2 regions of the Aeromicrobium sp. NPDC092404 genome follow, and region 1 is predicted to be linked to the other one. Evidence: predicted binding sites of a transcription regulator. Region 1 holds the regulator's gene; the other holds the start of a gene.
The links. The regulator HrcA, encoded in region 1, represses chaperone genes, less so after heat shock. The targets are predictions, from matches to a motif close to TTGGCACTCGNNNNNNNCGAGTGCCAA.

Region 1 (9,636 bases):
GTCGATCATGTCGTGCAGGGCGTCGTAGAGCGGGCGCAGGTAGGGATCGATCTTCTCGCCGAGCGTGCCCGGCAGGAAGCCGAGGTGCTCGCCCGCCTCGACGGCCGGCCGCGTCAGGATGATGCGGGTGACCTCCTTGGCCTGCAGTGCCTGGACGGCCTTGGCCATCGCGAGGTAGGTCTTGCCGGTGCCGGCCGGGCCGATGCCGAAGACGATCGTGTGCTTGTCGATCGCGTCGACGTAGCGCTTCTGGTTGACCGTCTTGGGGCGGATCGTGCGGCCCCGGTTGGACAGGATGTTGAGGCTGAGGACCTCGGCCGGCTTCTCCTCGGTCTCGGTGCGCAGCATCGACACGCTGCGCTCGACCGTCTCACGCGTGAGGTTCTGTCCCGTGCGCACGATCGTCACGAGCTCGTCGAGCAACCGCTCGACCATGGCGGCCTCGGCGGGCGATCCCGTCACCGTGATGGTGTTGCCGCGCGCGTGGATGCGCGCCTCGAAGGAGTCTTCGATGAGGCGGAGGAACTCGTCGGCGGGGCCGAGCAGGGCAACTGCCGGGACGCTCGACGGAATCGTGAACGTGTGGGCAGGCGTGGTGTCTTCAGTCATGTGGTCTCAATCGTACGCATTCGCAGTGACAGCGTGCCAATTCTGTTCCTCGCGGCCTGGTCGGCGATCGGGGTCGGGCTCAGCCCGGCGGCCAGCCGAGCTCGCGACCAGCGAGCACGTGCGCGTGGCAGTGGAACACCGTCTGGTGGGCGTCCGCACCGGTGTTGAACACCAACCGGTAGGACCCGTTGCCCTCCTTCGTGGCGATCTGCCGGGCCTCGGCGAGGAGCGCGATCGTCGCGTCGGGGTCGGCCGCGGCGAGACTGCCGATGTCAGGCTCGTGCCGCTTGGGGATGACCAGCACGTGGGTCGGGGCCTGGGGGTCGAGGTCGCGGAACGCCACCGTGTGGTCGGTCGTCGACACGATCTCGGCAGGAATCTCGCCGCTGACGATCTTGCAGAAGATGCAGTCCTCGCCGCTCACTTGAAGGCGTCCTTGATCTTGCCGAACACACCCTTGTGGTTGTTGCCGATGAGCGCCTCGGGGCGCTCCTCGTCGCGCAGCTTGGCCAGCTGCACGAGCAGGTCGCGCTGCTCGTCGTCGACCCGGGTGGGGGTCTCGACGACGACCTGGACCTTGAGATCGCCCCGGCCGGAGCCGCGCAGCCGCGGCACGCCGTGTCCCTTGATCGTGATCGTGTCGCCGGACTGCGTCCCGGGTGCGACGTCGAGCTCGACCGTCGTCGAGCCGTCCGCCGGCTCCGGGAGATCCGCCTCGAGCGTCGGCAGGTCCAGGTGTGTGCCGAGCGCAGCGGCCGTCATGGGCACCGTGATCTGGCAGAACAGCTGGTCGCCCTTGCGCTGGAACACCGGGTGGCGGGCCACGTTGACCTCGAGGTAGAGGTCGCCGGCCGGACCGCCACCGGGCCCCACCTCACCCTCGCCGGAGAGCTGGATGCGCGTCCCCTGGTCGACACCGGCGGGGATCGTCACCGAGATCGAGCGGCGTGACCGGACCCGCCCCTCACCGGCGCACTCGGGGCACGGCTCGGGGATGACCGTGCCGAACCCGTGGCACGTGGGGCACGGGCGGGACGTACGGATGTCGCCGAGCAGCGAGCGCTGGACGTGCTGGACGTCGCCGTGACCGTGGCAGGTGCGACAGGTGACCGGCTGCGACCCGTTGGCGGCGCCGCTGCCCTCGCACGTCGTGCAGGTCACCGCGGTGTCGACCTTGATCTCGTGGGTCACGCCGAACGCCGCCTCGGCGAGGTCGACGTTGAGCCGCAGGAGCGCATCCTGCCCGCGCTGCATCCGCGGCCGCGGACCACGGCTCGCGTTCTGGCCGAAGAACGCATCCATGATGTCGTCGAAGTTGAAGCCCTGGCCGCCGAAGCCGCCGCTGCCGTGGGCGCTGAGCGGATCGCCGCCGCGGTCGTAGGTCGAGCGCTTCTGGGGGTCGGACAGCACCTCGTAGGCGACCGTGACCTCCTTGAAGCGGTCGGAGGCGTCCGGCTCGCTGTTGACGTCGGGGTGCAGCTGGCGCGCGAGCTTGCGGTACGCCTTCTTGATCTCGTCGGCGCCCGCGTCGCGTCCGACGCCGAGTGTCGCGTAGTAGTCCTGGGCCATCAGTGGTGGGTTTCCTTGATCAACGGGGTTCAGTTGTCGGCCAGCATGCGGCCGACGTAACGGGCGACGGCGCCGACGGCGGCCATCGTTGCGGGATAGTCCATGCGGGTCGGCCCGACGGTGCCGAGGGTCGCGAGCGCCTGGTCGTCCAGACCGTACGCCGATGAGACGACAGCCGTGCTCGACAGGCTCTCGTTGCCGGTCTCGCTGCCGATGCGGACCGTCAAACCACTGGTCGCCTCTCCCAGCAGCTTGAGGAGGACGACCTGCTCCTCGATCGCCTCCAGCACGGGCTTGATCGCGGTGTCGAAGTCGTTGCCGAAGCGGGCCAGGTTGGCCGTGCCGCCGACCGCGATGCGCTCGTCGGACCGCTCGTTGGTGAAGGTCTGCGACAGCGTCGTGACGATCGACGTGACGATCGGCCGGTCGTTGGGTGCGAACGTCTCGATCATCTCGGCGAGCCGGAGCGACGCTTCGGGAAGTCGCTGGCCGACCGTGGCGCCGGTGATGCGGGAGCGGATGTCACCGATGAGCTGCTCGCTCGGGGTCTCGACCAGCTCGATGATGCGCTGCTCGACCCGCCCGCTGCTCGTGATGACCACGAGCAGGACGCGCGCCCCCTCCAGCGCGACGACCTCGATGTGACGGACGGTCGATCGGGTCAGCGACGGGTACTGCACGATCGCGACCTGGTTGGTCAGCTGCGCCAGCACCCTGACGGAGCGCTGCACGACGTCGTCGACGTCGACGGCGCCGGTCAGGAACGTCTCGATGGCCCGTCGCTCAGCCGGGGACAGCGCCTTGACCGTCGCGAGCCGGTCGACGAACATCCGGTAGCCCTTGTCGGTCGGGATGCGCCCGGCGCTCGTGTAGGGCTGCATGATGTAGCCCTCGTCCTCGAGGGCCGCCATGTCGTTGCGGATCGTCGCCGGCGACACGCCCAGCTGGTGCCGATCCAGCAGGGACCGGGAGCCGACCGGCTCCTGGGTGGCGACGTAGTCCTCGACGATGGCGCGCAGCACGTCGAGACGGCGGTCGTCAGACATGCAATCCCCTCTCCGCGAGCCTACTGGCACTCTCCCTGGTCAAGTGCCAGTCTAGCGATGTGCGGGGAATCCAGACGAATGACGACGGCACGATCGCGGTCACAGGCACTGAGCGATCCCTCACATACGCGCCTCGCCTGATCACGCTCGACGACGGGACGACGATCGCCCACGAGTCCCAAGGCGGTGACATGTCGTCGGTGTGGGCCACCGATCTCGGCGGCGGCTGGTTCGTCGAGGTGGCACACCTGGGCGACGGGCCGGCCGGTGGCGAGCTCGTCATGACGGCCACCGAGATCAGGCTCGACGAGACGATCCGCTACGTCGCCATCGGCGACCTGTGGGCCCGCGACCTCCCGGCCGACGTCCAGCCGAGCTGGCCGGCGGCGATCGATCTCGCACTGGGGCTGATGGAGGGCAAGGTCACGATCCTGGGGCCCGGCATCACCAAGGACGACGTCGAGACGCTGCACCAACGACTTCTGGGGGCACTGCATGGTTGACCGATACGGCACCGACGTCCTGTCGAGCGACTGGCGCAAGCCGCCTCGGGGCCGCACGGTCGAGGTCGTCGTCGAGCACGGCATGGTCGTCGAGGACGCCACGACCGGGTTCTGCGGCGAGGTCATGGTCATCGAGAAGGATCTCGGCATGATGATCCTCGAGGACCGGCGACTCGTCCGCCGCTCGTTCCCGTTCGGTCCCGGCTTCCTCCTCGACGGCAAGCCGGTCGACCTCAGGCCTCCGTCGGCCGCGACCAAGGCGACCTCCGGCCGTACGGCCTCCGGCTCCCGAGCGGTCGCCGGTGCCAAGGCCCGCGTGGCCCTGCCGAGTCGCATCTACGTCGAGGGGCGGCACGACGCCGAGCTCGTCGAGAAGGTGTGGGGCGACGACCTGCGGATCGAGGGTGTCGCGGTGGAGTACCTCGGCGGCATCGACGACCTCGCCTCGGTCGTCGACGAGTTCTCCCCCGGACCCGAGCGCCGTCTCGGCGTCCTGGTCGACCATCTCGTGCCGGGGTCCAAGGAGACGCGCATCGCCCAGCAGGTCTCCGGCCGGCCACACGTCCTTGTGGTGGGGCACCCCTACGTCGATGTCTGGCAGTCGGTCAAGGCCGACCGCCTCGGCATGTCCGCCTGGCCGGTGATTCCCCGCGGCACCGACTGGAAGCACGGCATCTGCGAGGCGATGGGCTGGCCGCACCGCGACCAGGCCGACATCGCCCGCGCCTGGAAGCACATCCTGGGCCGGGTCGACTCCTACGCAGACTTAGAGCCCGCCTTCCTGGGTCGCGTCGAGGAGCTCATCGACTTCGTGACGGCTCCTACGGCTTGATGTCCACGACCTGCTGGTGCAGCAGGACCGAGCTCGCGCCGCGGGTCCCGGCGACGTTGGAGCCGTACAGGTAGACCGTGCGGGGCCCGGTCGGCATGCTCGAGCTCGACCACGTCGCCGTGAAGGCGAACTTCGCCGAACGCGAGCTGGTGAAGGTCACCAGCTTCGCGCCGTTGCGGACCACGGCCTTGAGCCTGACGCCGCTCGCGTACGAGTCGGGGTCGGTCACGAAGCCGGACACGTCGATCCTGCCCGAGCTCGGGGAGGTGATCGGGTCGATCTCGCCCTTGACGGTCCCGCTGGCCTGGGCGAACGAGAGGTAGCCGTGCGGCAGCCTCGAGCCGGACACGCGGACCCAGCGGAACGCACCACCCTCGTTGTCCTCCGAGACGGTCACGTAGGTCTTGCCGCCGATCGTCTCGACCTTCTGCACGTACGCCACGTGACCCTTCGGACCGGCCAGGCCGCTGTTGGCCGGCCACCACGCGATGGTGCTCGGCTTCGGCGTCGTCGAGAACGAGGCGCCCCAGCCGGGATGGTCGAGGACAGCCTGCTTCCAGGTCGTCGCGCTGCCCGTGCCGGGCACCCGGGCCGCCACGCGCCCGTTGTGGGTCAGGCGCCAGGCGACGTAGTTCGTGCAGTTGTGTCCGCCGCTCTGGCTCCAGAACGACGACGTGTACCTCGACTGGTAGCCGTAGGTGCTGCGGTTGGCGTCGGCGCAGTCGGCCCAGCCGTTGCAGATGATCTGGAACTCTGTGGCCTGGGCCGGCGCTGCACCCACGAGGGTGCCGAGCGCCAGGGCAGCAGCGACGGCAAGACGGCGGATGCGCATGACTCCTGAAGCTACGCGTCGGAATGCTTGCGGGCAACGCGATGTGGAAACCTGTCTCACCTGACCCTCAGGTACACGGTCCTGCTGCTGCTTCCGAACGACGTCGTCCGGTGGTAGCGCACCTTGATCGCCCACCGGCCCTTGCGCTGGCGCGGCAGCGTGACGGTCCTGCGCGTCCCGCTCTCCATCGTGACCCGGGCGAGGCGCGTCGTCCCGCGCATGACGTCCACCGTGCCGCTCGCCTGCGTCGGGGCCAGGCTGATGCGCACCTTCGGGTGCCGCGAGCGGGTGATCGTCGAGTCGACGAACGACGCACGCGTCGTCGACGAGCGCATGATCGTCACCGGGCGGTGCCCGAGCAGCACGTCACGGCCGGCCGTTCCCGCGGTGTTCAGGGCGTACAGGTATGCCGTCGTCGGCCCCCGCGTGCTGACGTCGTGGAGACGACGGAACCGGAAGAACTCGCTCTGGAACGTGAAGGCCTCGGCACCGACCGTGCCGCGCGGCCCCCCGAGGCTGACGAGGTAGGTCCGGTTGTCGCCGGCGGCGTCCGGGTCCATGGCCGAGCCCCACAGCTCCAGCCTCCCGACCTGCGGCGAGGCCACAGCCGTGAGCTCACCCGCCGGCGAGCCGTCGGACTCGGGGTAGTGGATGAAGCCCGAGGGCCACGTGCCGTCCAGCCGGGTCATGAGCCGCCAGCGGAAGTCGCCGCTGAGGTTGTCCTCCGACACCAGCACCCCGCCCGGCAGGACCGCCTCGACGTAGGCGACGTGGCCCGAGGTCGCCGACGCCCCCGAGACGCCGGCGTCCCACCACGCGACGGCGCCGACCGCAGGCACGTCGTCGACCCTGATCCCGGCCTGTCTGGCGGCTGGTCCCCACGTCAGCGCACTGTTCGTGCCCGGAGGCCGCGCGACGAGCCGGCCATGGGTCAACCGGTAGGCGACGTAGTTGGTGCAGTTGTGGCCCGGCTTCATGCTCCAGAACGACTGCAGGTACACGTTCGCGTACCCGCTGTCGGTCCGCCCGACCGTGAGGCACCCGGTGAATCCGGTGCACAGCACCGTCAAGGCTGCCTGGGCCGGTGCGGCCCACATCGTGGTGATCAGTGCGACGACCACTCCCAGCAGTCGCACCGGCCCATGCGCGTGGCGCATAGCTCCCTCGCCGTTTCTCCCCCGAAGCTCCCTGGGTCCACTCCCATAGACCCACTCCCTGACTGCAGCGTAGGCAGTAACTCCGAGTTACTTGAGGCGAATACAACTATTCGACGAGCTCCCGCACGATGGCGTCCGCGAGGAGGCGTCCCGACCGGGTCAGCACGAGCCGGCCGTCCTCGCGCGTCGCGAGCCCGCGGGCGACGATCTCGGCGACGGCTGCGCGACCCCTCGGGCCCAGTAGCTCGGGCCTGAGCCCGGCCCGCAACCGGGTCTCGAGCATCACGCGTTCCGTGTGGGCCGTCGAGGCATCGATCGTCTCGCCGTCGTGCCGGGGCGACTCTCCGGCGATGAGCCTGCCGGCGTACGCCGCGGGGTGCTTGACGTTCCACCACCGCTCGCCCGCGACGTGCGAGTGCGCGCCGGGGCCGATGCCGATCCAGTCGTCGCTTCGCCAGTAGAGGACGTTGTGCCGGCACTGGGCGGCCGCGTCTCGCGCCCAGTTGGACAGCTCGTACCAGCCGAGTCCTGCAGCGGTGAGCTGCTCGTCCGCCAGGAGGTACTTGTCGGCGGTCTCGTCGTCGTCGGGCAGGACGACCTCCCCGCGGCGTACCTTGCGGGCGAACGCCGTGCCGTCCTCGACGATCAGGGCGTACGCGCTGACGTGGTCGGGCTCCAGGGCGATCGCCTGGTCGAGGCTCGTCCGCCAGTCGTCCACCGACTCGCCCGGCGTGCCGTAGATCAGGTCGACGCTGAGCTGCTCGAACCCGGCCTCTCGGGCCCACCTGACGGCCTGCGGCACCCCGGCCGGGTCGTGCGTGCGCTCGAGCGTCGCCAGGACGTGGGGCACGGCGGACTGCACGCCGTACGAGATCCGGGTGAACCCGCCCTCGCGCAGGACGGCCAACGACTCCGGCGTGACGCTGTCCGGGTTGGCCTCGGTCGTCACCTCGATGCCGTCCACCAGTCCGAAGGTGCGACGGATCGCGTCGAGGATCCGCACCAGGTCGGCCGACGGCAGCTGGGTCGGCGTGCCGCCGCCGAAGAACACGGTCTCGACCGCGGGCGCCTGCGTGAGCTGCCGGCCCGCCCGCTCGATCTCCAGGATCGCGGTGTCGGCGTACGACGCCCGCGTGGCGCCCTCCCCGAGCTCGTCCGCGGTGTACGTGTTGAAGTCGCAGTAGCCGCACCGGACCGAGCAGAACGGCACGTGCACGTAGACGCCGAGCGGTCGCCCCGCCGGCGCAGCAAGAGCCCGGTCGTCCAGCTGGACGACCGGGCTCTCGGGAAGACTCACTGCCTAAGCGTAGAAGGCGTCGAGGATCTCCTTGTTGTTGGCTTCCACGACGTTGCGCTTGACCTTCATGCTCGGCGTGATCTCGCCGTTCTCGACGCTGAGGTCGTGGTCGAGGATGGCGAACTTCTTGATCGTCTCCCAGCGGTTGAGCTTGGAGTTGAGCTCGTCGATCTGACCCTGGATGACGTCGTGCATCTCCGGCGACGCGACGACCTCGGCGTACGGCTTGTCCTTCATGCCGTGGTGCGCCGCCCACTCGGCGACGCCGTCGGGGTCAAGCGTGATGAGGGCCGAGCAGAAGTTGCGCTCGTTGCCGTGCACCACGATCTGGCTCGTCAGGGAGCTGATGCCCTTGAACATGCCCTCGATGTGCGGCGGCGCGACGTACTTGCCGCCCGACGTCTTGAACAGCTCCTTCTTGCGACCGGTGATGTAGAGGAAGCCGTCCTCGTCGATGCGCCCCTCGTCACCGGTGTGCAGCCAGCCGTCGCTGGTGAGCGTGGAGGCGCTCTCGGTGTCCAGGTTGTGGTAGCCGCGCATGACGTGCGGGCCCTTGATCAGGATCTCGCCGTCCTCGGCGATCCGCGCCTCGCTGCCGGGGAATGCCGTGCCGACCGAGCCGAGCTTGAAGTTGTCGGGGTGGTTGACGAACGCGCCTGCGGAGTTCTCGGTGAGTCCGTAGCCCTCGAGGATCAGGACGCCCGCGGCGTGGAACCACTCGGCGATGTCGGGCGACAGCGCTGCGGCGCCGGAGATGAAGAAGCGCACCCGGCCGCCGAAGCGAGCCCGCACCTTGGAGAACACGAGCTTGTCGGCGACGGCGAACTGCGCCTTGAGGATCGGCGAGACGGGCTTGCCCGAGCGCACGGCACGCGAGTGCGCGATGCCGACCTTCTCGGCCCACTGGAAGATCTTGAGCTTGGCGCCGCCCTCGGCCTCCGTCATGCCGACGATGCGTCCGTACGCCTTCTCGAAGATGCGCGGAGCCGCACCCATGAAGGTCGGCTTGACGATGGCCAGGTTGTCCACGATCCGCGGGACCCGGCCGTCGATCGCGGTTGCGAAGCCGATGGCCAGCTGCGTGGACAGCAGGACCTTGCCGAACGAGTGGGCCATGGGCAGCCACAGGAACTGCAGGTCGTCCTCGGAGAGGATGTCCGCGGCGACCATGACGGTGCCTTCATAGACCCAGCCGTCGTGGCTCAGCCGCACGCCCTTGGGCCGGCCGGTCGTGCCGGACGTGTAGATCAAGGTGGCGAGCGAGTCGCCGTTGGTCGCGGCGACGCGCTCGTCGACCACGGTCGGGTGGTCGGCGAGGTAGGCCGCACCGAGCTTCTCGAGGTCCTCGAACGTGATGACCCAGTCGCCGTCGCCTTCTCCGTCGAACACCACCACCTTCGACAACGAGGGCAGCTCGGAGTGCTTCTGACGGAGCTTGGCGACCTGCTCGTCGTCCTCGGCGAAGACGACCCGGCTGTCGGAGTCGGCGAGGATGTAGGCGACGTCGTCGGCCATCGTCGTCGGGTAGACCGTGGTCGTCGCACCGCCCGCGGCCATGACCGCGAGATCGGCCAGGATCCACTCGATGCGGGTGCCCGAGGCGATCGCCACACGCTGCTCGGCCTCGATGCCCAGCGACACGAGCCCGGCGGCGAGGTTGGTGACCCGGTCACCCGTCTCGGCCCAGGTCAGCGACTGCCAGTTCTCGTTCTCGTCGGGGTAGCGGTAGGCCTCACGGGCAGCGCTCTTGTGGACCCGATCGAAGAACATCGCCGACACGCTGGCGGGGCG
Region 2 (9,636 bases), 1.5 Mb from region 1:
GCGTCGTTCCAGGACTCGGTGTGCGACGTCCTGACCAAGAAGGCCATCGACGCCTGCCTCGACCACGACGTCAGGACCCTGATCATCGGGGGAGGGGTGGCCGCCAACGGCCGGCTCCGCCAGTTCGCCGAGGAGCGCGCCGCCGCGGCGGGCATCCGGATCCGCGTCCCCCGCATGGGTCTGTGCACCGACAACGGTGCCATGGTCGCCGCGCTGGGCGCCGAGGTCGTCCGCCGTGGACTTCCGCCGTCACCGCTCGACCTGCCCGCTGACTCCAGCCTGCCGGTCACCGAGGTCGTGGCTGCATAGGTGGAGGAGCAACGCCACGACCGAGCCGTCCGGGGACGCCGCATCGCTGCGGTCGTCCTCGTGGTCATGGTCGGCCTCTCCGCCGTCGGCTGGACCGTGAGCCGCGACCGGTCCAGCCCTGCTTCGTCGGACGCCCCGACCCCGAAGCCCTCACGCACGCCGACCGCGCCGCCCGAGCCCGCGGGATGGGTACCGACCGCCGACGAGTCGGCGAAGGCGAAGGCTCTCGCCGACGACCTGAGCCTCGCCGAGCTGGCCGGGCAGCTGATCGTCGCGCGCAGCCTCTCCGAGGAGGCGTCGCTGGCGCTGGTCCGCGACAAGCACTTCGCCGGAGTCATGGTGACCAGCCCGCAGATCCTGGACGTGACGACGGACGACCCGTTGAGCCAGGTCAAGGCGTTCAACCGGCGGCTCCACGAGGCCGGTGACGAGCGCGGCGTGCCGGTCATGGTGCCGATCGACCAGGAGGGCGGACTGGTGGCCCGGCTGGCCGAGCCCCTGACCACGTTCCCGACGTTCATGTCGGCCGGCTCCGCGATCGCGGGCGACCCCCGCATCGGGGCGCGCGCCGTGACCGGGGCGGCTCGCGCCTCCGGCGCCGAGCTGCGGGCCGCCGGCTACAACACGGTCTTCGCGCCGTCTGGGGACATCACGGTCGGCCCGGCCGACCCGATCATCGGCAGCCGCTCGGCCGGCGCTGACCCGGAGATCGTCGCCAGGGCCGTCGTCGCCGCGGTCGACGGCTACTCCGAGGCCGGCATCATCTCGGCGGTCAAGCACTTCCCGGGGCACAACGTCGACGAGGACAGCCACCGTGGCCTCCCGGTCCTCGCCAGCGACCGTGATCGCCTGCGCCGCCACGACCTCAGGCCGTTCGAGGCGGCGATCGAGCGGTCGGCGCCGGGCATCATGACGGGGCACCTCGAGGTCCCGGCGATCGACAAGGGCGTGCCGGCCTCGCTCTCGAGCAAGGTCGTGACCAAGGGCCTGCGACGCAACCTCGGGCACGAGGGCCTCATCGTCAGCGACTCGCTCGGCATGGGTCCGATCATGTCGCGCCACCCCGGGGGCGATGCCGCGGTCGAGGCGCTCAAGGCCGGCAGCGACCTGGCGCTGATGCCCGCGGACAACGACAAGGCGTACGACGCCGTCCTCGATGCACTCGAGTCGGGCGAGATCCCTGAGCGGCAGGCTCGCGAGTCCGCCACCCGGGTGATCGCCTACCTGCTGCACAGCGACGGGTCGAAGCGGTTGCCGGGTGCGCCCGGCAGCCACGTCAAGGAGGCCGAGGCCCTGTCCTCCGCGGCGTTGACGGTCGTCGCCGCGCCCTGCCCGGTGCAGAAGGTCCGGGCGGTACGCCCGACAGGGCCCGGCAAGGCGGTCGCGAGCTTCCGCGCCGCTGCCGAGGACGAGGGCCTGTCGCTCGGCTCGGGTCCGTCCCTCGCGTTCACCGGGCCGGGGACCGGCGGAGCCGTGGCCGACATCGTGGTGTCGACCGACACTCCGTACGCACTGGCGCAGAGCACCGCAGCGACCAAGATCGCGCTCTACGGCGACGGCGTCCCCGCGATGCGGGCTCTCGTGAAGCGCCTGATGGGTGAGGGCCGGGCTCCGGGCGACCTGCCGATCAAGGGCACGGGCCTCAAGAAGGTCAAGGCCTGTTGAGCGCGCGGCGCCGGAACCGCACGACCTGACCCGGGCCGGCCTGCGCCAGCCGGTCGGTGTGCCGGTCGAGCACGACCGCGATGACCGGGTATCCACCGGTGACCGGGTGGTCCGGGCCGAAGATGATCGGCTGGCCGTCGGCCGACACCTGGATGCTGCCGCGGATGCACGGCTCGCTCGGCAGCTCGCCGGTGCGGGACCGCTGGAGCACAGGGCCGGTCAGGCGTACGCCGACCCGGTTCGACGCCGGGCTGACCTGCCACGGTGACTCGAGGAGCAGCCGCACCGCGGCAGGGGTGAACCAGTCGTCCCGTGGACCCAGCACCACGTCGAGCGTCAGCTCACCCGTGCGCCCGATCGGTGGGACGTCCTCGAGGTCGGGTGGACGGCTCGCCGGACCGACCTCGAGGCGGTCGCCCTCGTGCAGTGGTGCCGGTCCGAGGCCGGCCAGGGTGTCGGTCGAGCGCGAGCCCAGCTCGGAGCGAGGCGCGAACCCACCGGCCACGCCGACGTACGCCCGCAGGCCCGCCGTCGGGGTTCCCAGCGCGAGGCGCTGGCCGGCGCGCAGCGGGATCGCGCGCCCGTACGCCGCAGGGTCGCCGTCCACCGTGATCGGTCCCGCACCACCGGTCACCGCGATCATGACGGATGACGCGGCGCGCAGGAGCAGCCCGCCACCGAGCACCTCGAGGGCCGCGGCCGCCGGGTCGTTGCCGAGCACGAGGTTGAGCTGCCGCAGCGCGGCCCGGTCGAACGCGCCGGAAGCGCTCACCCCGACGTGCCCGAGTCCCGGCCGGCCGCTGTCCTCGACCAGCGCCAGCAGGCCCGGCGACTCGACGACCAGCGTCATGCGACGACGAACGTGACGGTCGTGCCGGCGGTCAGCAGTGCCGGTGGCTCGCGGGTGCTGTCCCACATCGTGACGTCGGTGCGGCCGATGAGCTGCCACCCACCGGGCGACTCGCGGGGGTAGACCCCGCTGAACTCACCGGCGAGCCCGACGGCACCGGCCGGCACCCGACTCCTCGGCGAGTCCCGTCGCGGCACGCGGAGCCGTGGGTCCCCGCCCACGAGGTAGGAGAACCCCGGGGCGAAGCCGCCGAACGCGACGGTCCACGGCGTCGCGGCATGTGCCTCGACGACCTCGGCAGGACGCAGCCCGGTCAAGCGGGCGACCTCGTCGAGGTCATCCCCGTCGTAGGCGACCGGGATCTCGATCCCCGCGTCCTCGGGGCGGGTGGAGGACTCGGCCGGCGCGCTGCGGCCGACGAGCGAGCGCAGCGCGGCCGGGTCGCCGCGCAGCAGCACGCTCCGGGCCCCCAGCACCGCCTCGGCCTCGTCGTGCAGGGCGGTGAACCACCGCTGCGCCTCGTCGAGGGACTCGCAGTCGAGCAGCAGGGCCGTGTCGCCGTACGGCTTGAGGTTCACGGCCCGACGCTCATCAGCTCGGCGCCGGCGGCCTCGAGGGCGACGCGCACGGCGCGGGCGAGCTCGACCGCCCCGGGGCTGTCGCTGTGGACGCAGACCGACGAGACGCTGTCCATCAGGCGGACGGCCTGCGCCGCGACCGCGACCGGGTCGTCGATGACCGCGCCGGGCTCGCCGCGCGGGACGAGGCGGCCGTCCGAGGTGTACGCGCGATCGGCGAAGCCCTCACGGACGATCGGGATGCCGGACGCCTCGGCGATCGACAACGAGACCGACCCGGGCAGCCCGAGCAGCGGCAGCGGTGCGGCGAGACCCTGCAGGGCGTCGACCACGGCCTGCGCCTGGACGTCGTCGTCGACGATGGCGTTGTAGAGCGCGCCGTGCGGCTTGACGTACGAGACCGTCCCGCCGACGGATCGCGCGATCTCGTCCAGCAGGAGGATCTGGCTCAGCAGCTCGCCGGTGAGCTCGTCGGGCGGCATCTCGAGGTGGAGCCGGCCGAAGTTGTCGCGGTCCGGATAGCCCACCTGTGCGCCGATGGACGTCCCCCTCGAGACGGCCGCCTCGCAGGTCGCACGCATCAGGTCGGCGTCGCCGGCGTACGCGCCGCAGCACACGTTGGCGCTCGTCACGAGGGCGAGGAGCGCGAGGTCCTCGCCGGACTCCCACCGGGGCCACGACTCCCCGAGATCGGCGTTGAGGTCGATCCGCATGCCCTCAGGGTAGGCCCGAGATTCAGATCCCGGTGCACCACGCCGTGGCCGGCGACGATGCGCGGGAATCCAAACTCGGGGGCTAGAGACGCTCGACGAGGAAGGCGCGGCCCTGGCCGAGGACCCGCGTCATGATCATCGTCGCGGTGTTGGGTCCCTTGAGCTTGAGCCGACGGACCAGCTCCTCGGGGACGACGTCCACGCCGCGCTTCTTGACCGTCAACGTCCCGACACGGCGGACCTGCAGCGCGGCCCTGAGCGGCTTCTCGCGGAACGGCAGCTCGTCGACGATCCGGAACCCTCGGGCCAGCGGGGTCGCGTGGACGGCGTCCGAGGAGACGTACGCGATGTGCGGGTCCGGGAGCCAGCCGCCGATCGTCGCGGCGAGCTCGCTGACGAGACCCGAGCGGATGACGGCGTCGTCCGGCTCGTAGAGGTGGGCTCCGACGTCGGCCACCGCCACGGGTGCCCCGGTCGAGACCAGCTGCGCGCCGGACGGCAGGACGGTCGCGCGCCGGACCGCGGTCGCGAACGGCGCACCCCACAGGCACGCCTCGACGAGGTTGCCGCCGTCGCTGACCCACTCGGCCTCGACGCCGGCCGGCACCGCGTCGTGGGCGAGCCCCGGCATCAGCTTGGCGACGGCCCGGCCGGCCAGCAGCTGCCGCACCCAGTCCCATGGCGGTTGGAGGTCGGCGGTCGAGAACGTACGCCCTCGGCCGTCCCGACGCGCAGGATCGACGAAGGCGACCTCGTCGGCCGCGATCTCGACGTCGCGGACGTCGGCGCAGGCGACGTCGCCCTCCAGCCCGAGGGCTCGCAGGTTGGCCGCGGCGATCGCGACGCGCACGGGGTCGAGCTCGACGCCCCGCACCCTCAGGCCGGCGCGGGCCAGGGCGACGAGGTCGCCGCCGATGCCGCAGCCGAGATCCACGACGGCGTCGGCGCCGGTCGCCGCGAGTCGCTCGGCACGGTGCCTGGCGACGGACCCGCGGGTGGACTGCTCGAGCGCGTCGTGGGTGAAGTACATCCGTTCGGCGTCGTCGCCGAACTTGCTCCTCGCCTTGCCCCGGAGGTGGTTCTGCGTCACAGCAGCTGCGACGAGGGCTGGAGCGTACGTCTTGCGCAGCCGGGTGCCCAGGGCCAGGTCGGACTCGACACCGGCTCGATCGGCCACCTCGGCCAGCAGGTGCTGGCCCGCGGGAGCCAGCAGCTGGTCGAAGGTGGCCAGGTCCATGAGGCGACCCTAGCGACGAGCGAAGCGAGAAGAGCACGCCGGACGAGATCTGCGGGCAGACCCGGCCACAGCGACGAGCGAAGCGAGGAGAGCGGCCTCGGGCGGAGCTCTGCGCGCAGACCCGGCCATAGCGAGGGCGAAGCCCGAGAGCGGGCCCCGGCGGAGCTCTGCAAGCACCAGACCACAGCGACGAGCGAAGCGAGGAGAGCGGCCTCGGGCGGAGCTCTGCGCAATCCTGACCACAGCGACGAGCGAAGCGAGGAGAGCGGGCCCCGGACGAAGTCCGGAAGCGAGCACGAAGCGAAGCGAGTGCGGGCCCGCTAGCACTCACTAGACCCGAGTGCTAGATTTCGTATTGGCACTCTCGCCATGAGAGTGCCAAGCATCGGTGAGTACGACCCCCGCGACGGCGTGCCCACCAGCGTCCATGTTCCACCGCCTGAAAGGGGAGGTCGACACGTGTCGGTCACCATCAAGCCGCTCGAGGATCGCCTGGTCATCCAGGCTGTCGAAGCCGAGCAGACCACTGCATCAGGTCTGGTCATCCCGGACACTGCCAAGGAGAAGCCCCAGGAGGGCAACGTCATCGCCGTAGGACCCGGCCGGGTCGACGACAACGGCAACCGCGTTCCTCTTGACGTCGCCGTCGGCGACAAGGTCATCTTCAGCAAGTACGGCGGCACCGAGGTCAAGTACGACGGCCAGGAGTACCTCATCCTGTCCGCGCGCGACGTCCTCGCTGTCGTTTCGTGATCTGACGCCCCGGCGCCCCTCCGCGGGCGCCGGGGCCTCTCACGTCCCTCCTCCGTCGCACCCATAGATCTCGAAAGAAGCTGACAATGCCCAAGATCCTCGAATTCGACGAGAACGCCCGCCGCTCGCTCGAGCGCGGCGTCGACAAGCTCGCCGACACCGTCAAGGTCACCCTCGGCCCCAAGGGCCGCTACGTCGTCCTCGACAAGAAGTGGGGCGCTCCCACGATCACCAACGACGGCGTGACCGTCGCCCGGGAGGTCGAGCTCGACGACCCGTTCGAGAACCTCGGCGCCCAGCTGGCCAAGGAAGTCGCCACCAAGACCAACGACGTCGCCGGTGACGGCACGACCACCGCCACCGTCCTCGCCCAGGCCATGGTCCACGAGGGACTGCGCGCCGTCGCCGCCGGTGCCAACCCGGTCGGCCTCAAGAAGGGCATCGAGGCGGCCGTCGAGGCCGTCGTCGCCCGCCTGCACGAGGTCGCGCGCGATGTCGACGACATCAAGGACATGACCGACGTCGCGACCGTCTCGTCGCGCGACGGCGTCATCGGCCAGCTCATCGCCGAGGCCTTCGACAAGGTCGGCAAGGACGGCGTCATCACGGTCGAGGAGTCCAACACGATGGGCACCGAGCTCGAGTTCACCGAGGGCATGCAGTTCGACAAGGGCTACCTGTCGCCCTACTTCGTGACCGACACCGAGCGCATGGAGACCGTCCTCGACGATCCCTACATCCTCGTCAACCAGGGCAAGATCTCCGCGGTCAGCGACCTCCTGCCCATCCTGGAGAAGGTCGTCCAGGCCGGCAAGCCGCTGTTCATCATCGCCGAGGACGTCGACGGCGAGGCGCTGTCGACGATCGTCGTCAACAAGATCCGCGGCACGTTCACCTCGGCAGCCGTCAAGGCTCCCGCCTTTGGCGACCGCCGCAAGGCCATGCTGCAGGACATCGCGACCCTCACCGGCGCGCAGGTCGTGACGCCCGACGTCGGCCTCAAGCTCGACCAGATCGGGCTCGAGGTCCTCGGCACGGCTCGCCGCGTCGTCATCACCAAGGACGACACGACGATCATCGACGGCGGCGGCGACGCGGCCGAGGTCGACGGCCGGGTCAGCCAGATCAAGGCCGAGATCGAGAACACCGACTCCGACTGGGACCGCGAGAAGCTCCAGGAGCGCCTCGCGAAGCTCGCCGGCGGCGTCTGCGTCATCAAGGTCGGCGCGGCCACCGAGGTCGAGCTCAAGGAGAAGAAGCACCGCATCGAGGACGCCGTCTCGGCGACCCGCGCGGCGATCGAGGAGGGCATCGTCGCCGGTGGCGGCTCCGCTCTCGTCCACGCCGTCTCGGTCCTCGAGGGCAACCTCGGCCTGACCGGTGACGAGGCAGTCGGTGTCCGCATCGTCCGCATCGGCGCCGACGCCCCGCTCGAGTGGATCGCCCGCAACGGCGGCGTCTCCGGCGAGGTCGTCGTCAACAAGGTCCGCGAGAGCGGCGAGGGCTACAACGCGGCGACCGAGGAGTACGGCGACCTGGTCGCGCAGGGCGTCCTCGACCCGGTCAAGGTCACGCGCTCCGCGCTGGCCAACGCCGCGTCGATCACGGCCATGCTCCTCACGACCGAGACCTTGGTCGTCGAGAAGCCGGCCGACGACGAGGCTGACGCCCACGCGGGTCACAACCACTGACCCGTACCCGGCACTGAGAGCGGGTCCCACCTTCGGGTGGGGCCCGCTTTCGCGTTCCGGCTAGGTTCGACCTCGTGAGCACACCGCGGCACGACTTCGACGACGTCCGTTCCGAGCTCGGCCTCCCCCCTGCTGCCGAGACCGACCGCTTCCCTCCTGAGGTCGTCGCCGAGGCCGAGACGATCGCGGCAGCGCGCCGTGGTGACGTCGAGGACGCCACTGCCACCCCGTTCGTGACGATCGACCCGCCCGGGGCCCGTGACCTGGACCAGGCGATGTTCCTCGAGCGTGCGGGCGACGGCTTCAGGGTCCACTACGCGATCGCCGACCTCGGGGTCGCGATCCCACCGAACGGTGCGGTCGACGCCGAGGCGCGGCAACGGGGCCAGACGATCTACCTGCCCGACGGCCGGGTGCCGCTGCACCCGCCGGCCATCTCCGAGGACGCACTGAGCCTGCTCCCAGGGGTCGTGCGCGGGGCGGCACTGTGGACGATCGACGTCGCGGCAGACGGCAGCACGAGCAACGTGTCCGTACGGCGTGCGCTCGTGAAGTCCGTCGAGCAGCTCGACTACGAGGGTGTCCAGGCTTCGTTCGACGCCGGTTCGCCCCACCCGTCGGTCGAGCCCCTGGGTGACCTCGGTCGGCTGCGCCGGCAGGTGCGGGTCGATCGTGGCGCGCTCGAGCTCGCGCTGCCCGAGCAGGAGGTCGAGCGCGTCGAGGATGGCTCGTCGGCCTCAGGACGAGGCTGGCGCGTCGTGATGCGCACCCGCACCGAGGTCGACGGCTGGAACGCCGAGGTGTCGCTGCTGACCGGCATGGCGGCTGCGCAGCTGATGCTCGAGGCGAAGGTCGGCCTCCTGCGTACCCTTCCGGCAGCGGACCGCCGCGCCGAGTCCGAGTTCCTGCGCACGGCGCGGGCGCTGCAGGTGCCGGTTCCCGACGGGGCCACGCCGGCCCAGGTCCTGGTCGGCCTCGACCCGGCACTCCCGGCGTCCATCGCCCTGATGACCGAGGCGACGCGCCTGCTCAGGGGAGCGGGCTACGAGGCGTTCGACGGCGGGGTCCCTGCCCAGGTCGACCATGCGGGGGTGGGTGGCCCCTACGCCCACGTGACGGCCCCGTTGCGGCGGCTGGCCGATCGCTTCGGCACGGAGGTGTGCCTGGCGATCTGCGAGGGCCGCGCCGCGCCGGACTGGGTGCGGGAGGCGTTGCCTTCGCTGCCCGAGATCATGCAGGCCTCGGACCGGCGGGCGTCCAAGGCGGACCGGACGTGCATCGACCAGACCGAGGTCTGGACGTTGGCCGGGCGCATCGGCGAGACCTTCGAGGCGATCGTGATGCATGCCGACCGCGAGGGTGGCGAGATCATGCTGCGCGAGCCGCCGGTCATCGCGCGGTGCCGGGGCGCGGGACTCCGCGAAGGCGCGCGGATCGCGGTGCGCCTGGCGGACGTCGACGAGGCCAAGCGTGAGGTGGAGTTCACACCGACCGCGGTATGAGGGGAGCGAGCGCTTAGGTTAGGCTCCCCTTATGAAACGCTTTCCTCTCGCGGCTGCAGTCGCGACCGCCCTGATCGCCCTCACCGCTTGCGGCTCCTCGTCATCCGACGGTGACGCCGGCAGCGGCCCGTGGACGTTCACCGACGACCGCGGCACGAAGATCTCGGTCGACGGCACGCCCCGGCGCATCGTGGTGCAGTCCTCCATCGCCGCCGCGCTGACCGACCTCGGTCTGGGTGACCAGATCGTCGGCACCTTCGGCCCGCTCAAGCTGTCCGACGGCTCGGTCGATCCGCAGGCAGCCGGGCTCGACCCCGAGGACGTCACCGACGTCACCG

Region 2: a site for HrcA is predicted at 5,673-5,699, ahead of groES (co-chaperone GroES). Genes of this name have one in related genera too.

What each region holds. Positions count from the first base shown of each region.
Region 1 is NZ_JBFBFI010000001.1:408,038-417,673, reverse strand. It holds gene AB0N22_RS02125 (PhoH family protein) at 1-609, opposite strand, end outside; gene AB0N22_RS02120 (histidine triad nucleotide-binding protein) at 689-1,033, opposite strand; gene dnaJ (molecular chaperone DnaJ) at 1,030-2,178, opposite strand; gene hrcA (heat-inducible transcriptional repressor HrcA) at 2,208-3,224, opposite strand; gene AB0N22_RS02105 (hypothetical protein) at 3,284-3,727, shown strand; gene AB0N22_RS02100 (DUF3097 domain-containing protein) at 3,720-4,559, shown strand; gene AB0N22_RS02095 (CHAP domain-containing protein) at 4,549-5,391, opposite strand; gene AB0N22_RS02090 (CHAP domain-containing protein) at 5,448-6,548, opposite strand; gene hemW (radical SAM family heme chaperone HemW) at 6,655-7,815, opposite strand; gene AB0N22_RS02080 (AMP-dependent synthetase/ligase) at 7,849-9,636, opposite strand, start outside.
Region 2 is NZ_JBFBFI010000001.1:1,904,055-1,913,690, reverse strand. It holds gene tsaD (tRNA (adenosine(37)-N6)-threonylcarbamoyltransferase complex transferase subunit TsaD) at 1-309, shown strand, start outside; gene AB0N22_RS09620 (glycoside hydrolase family 3 N-terminal domain-containing protein) at 310-1,974, shown strand; gene AB0N22_RS09615 (biotin-dependent carboxyltransferase family protein) at 1,961-2,824, opposite strand; gene AB0N22_RS09610 (allophanate hydrolase subunit 1) at 2,821-3,402, opposite strand; gene AB0N22_RS09605 (5-oxoprolinase subunit PxpA) at 3,399-4,115, opposite strand; gene AB0N22_RS09600 (class I SAM-dependent methyltransferase) at 4,198-5,352, opposite strand; gene groES (co-chaperone GroES) at 5,812-6,105, shown strand; gene groL (chaperonin GroEL) at 6,192-7,796, shown strand; gene AB0N22_RS09585 (RNB domain-containing ribonuclease) at 7,871-9,298, shown strand; gene AB0N22_RS09580 (ABC transporter substrate-binding protein) at 9,330-9,636, shown strand, end outside.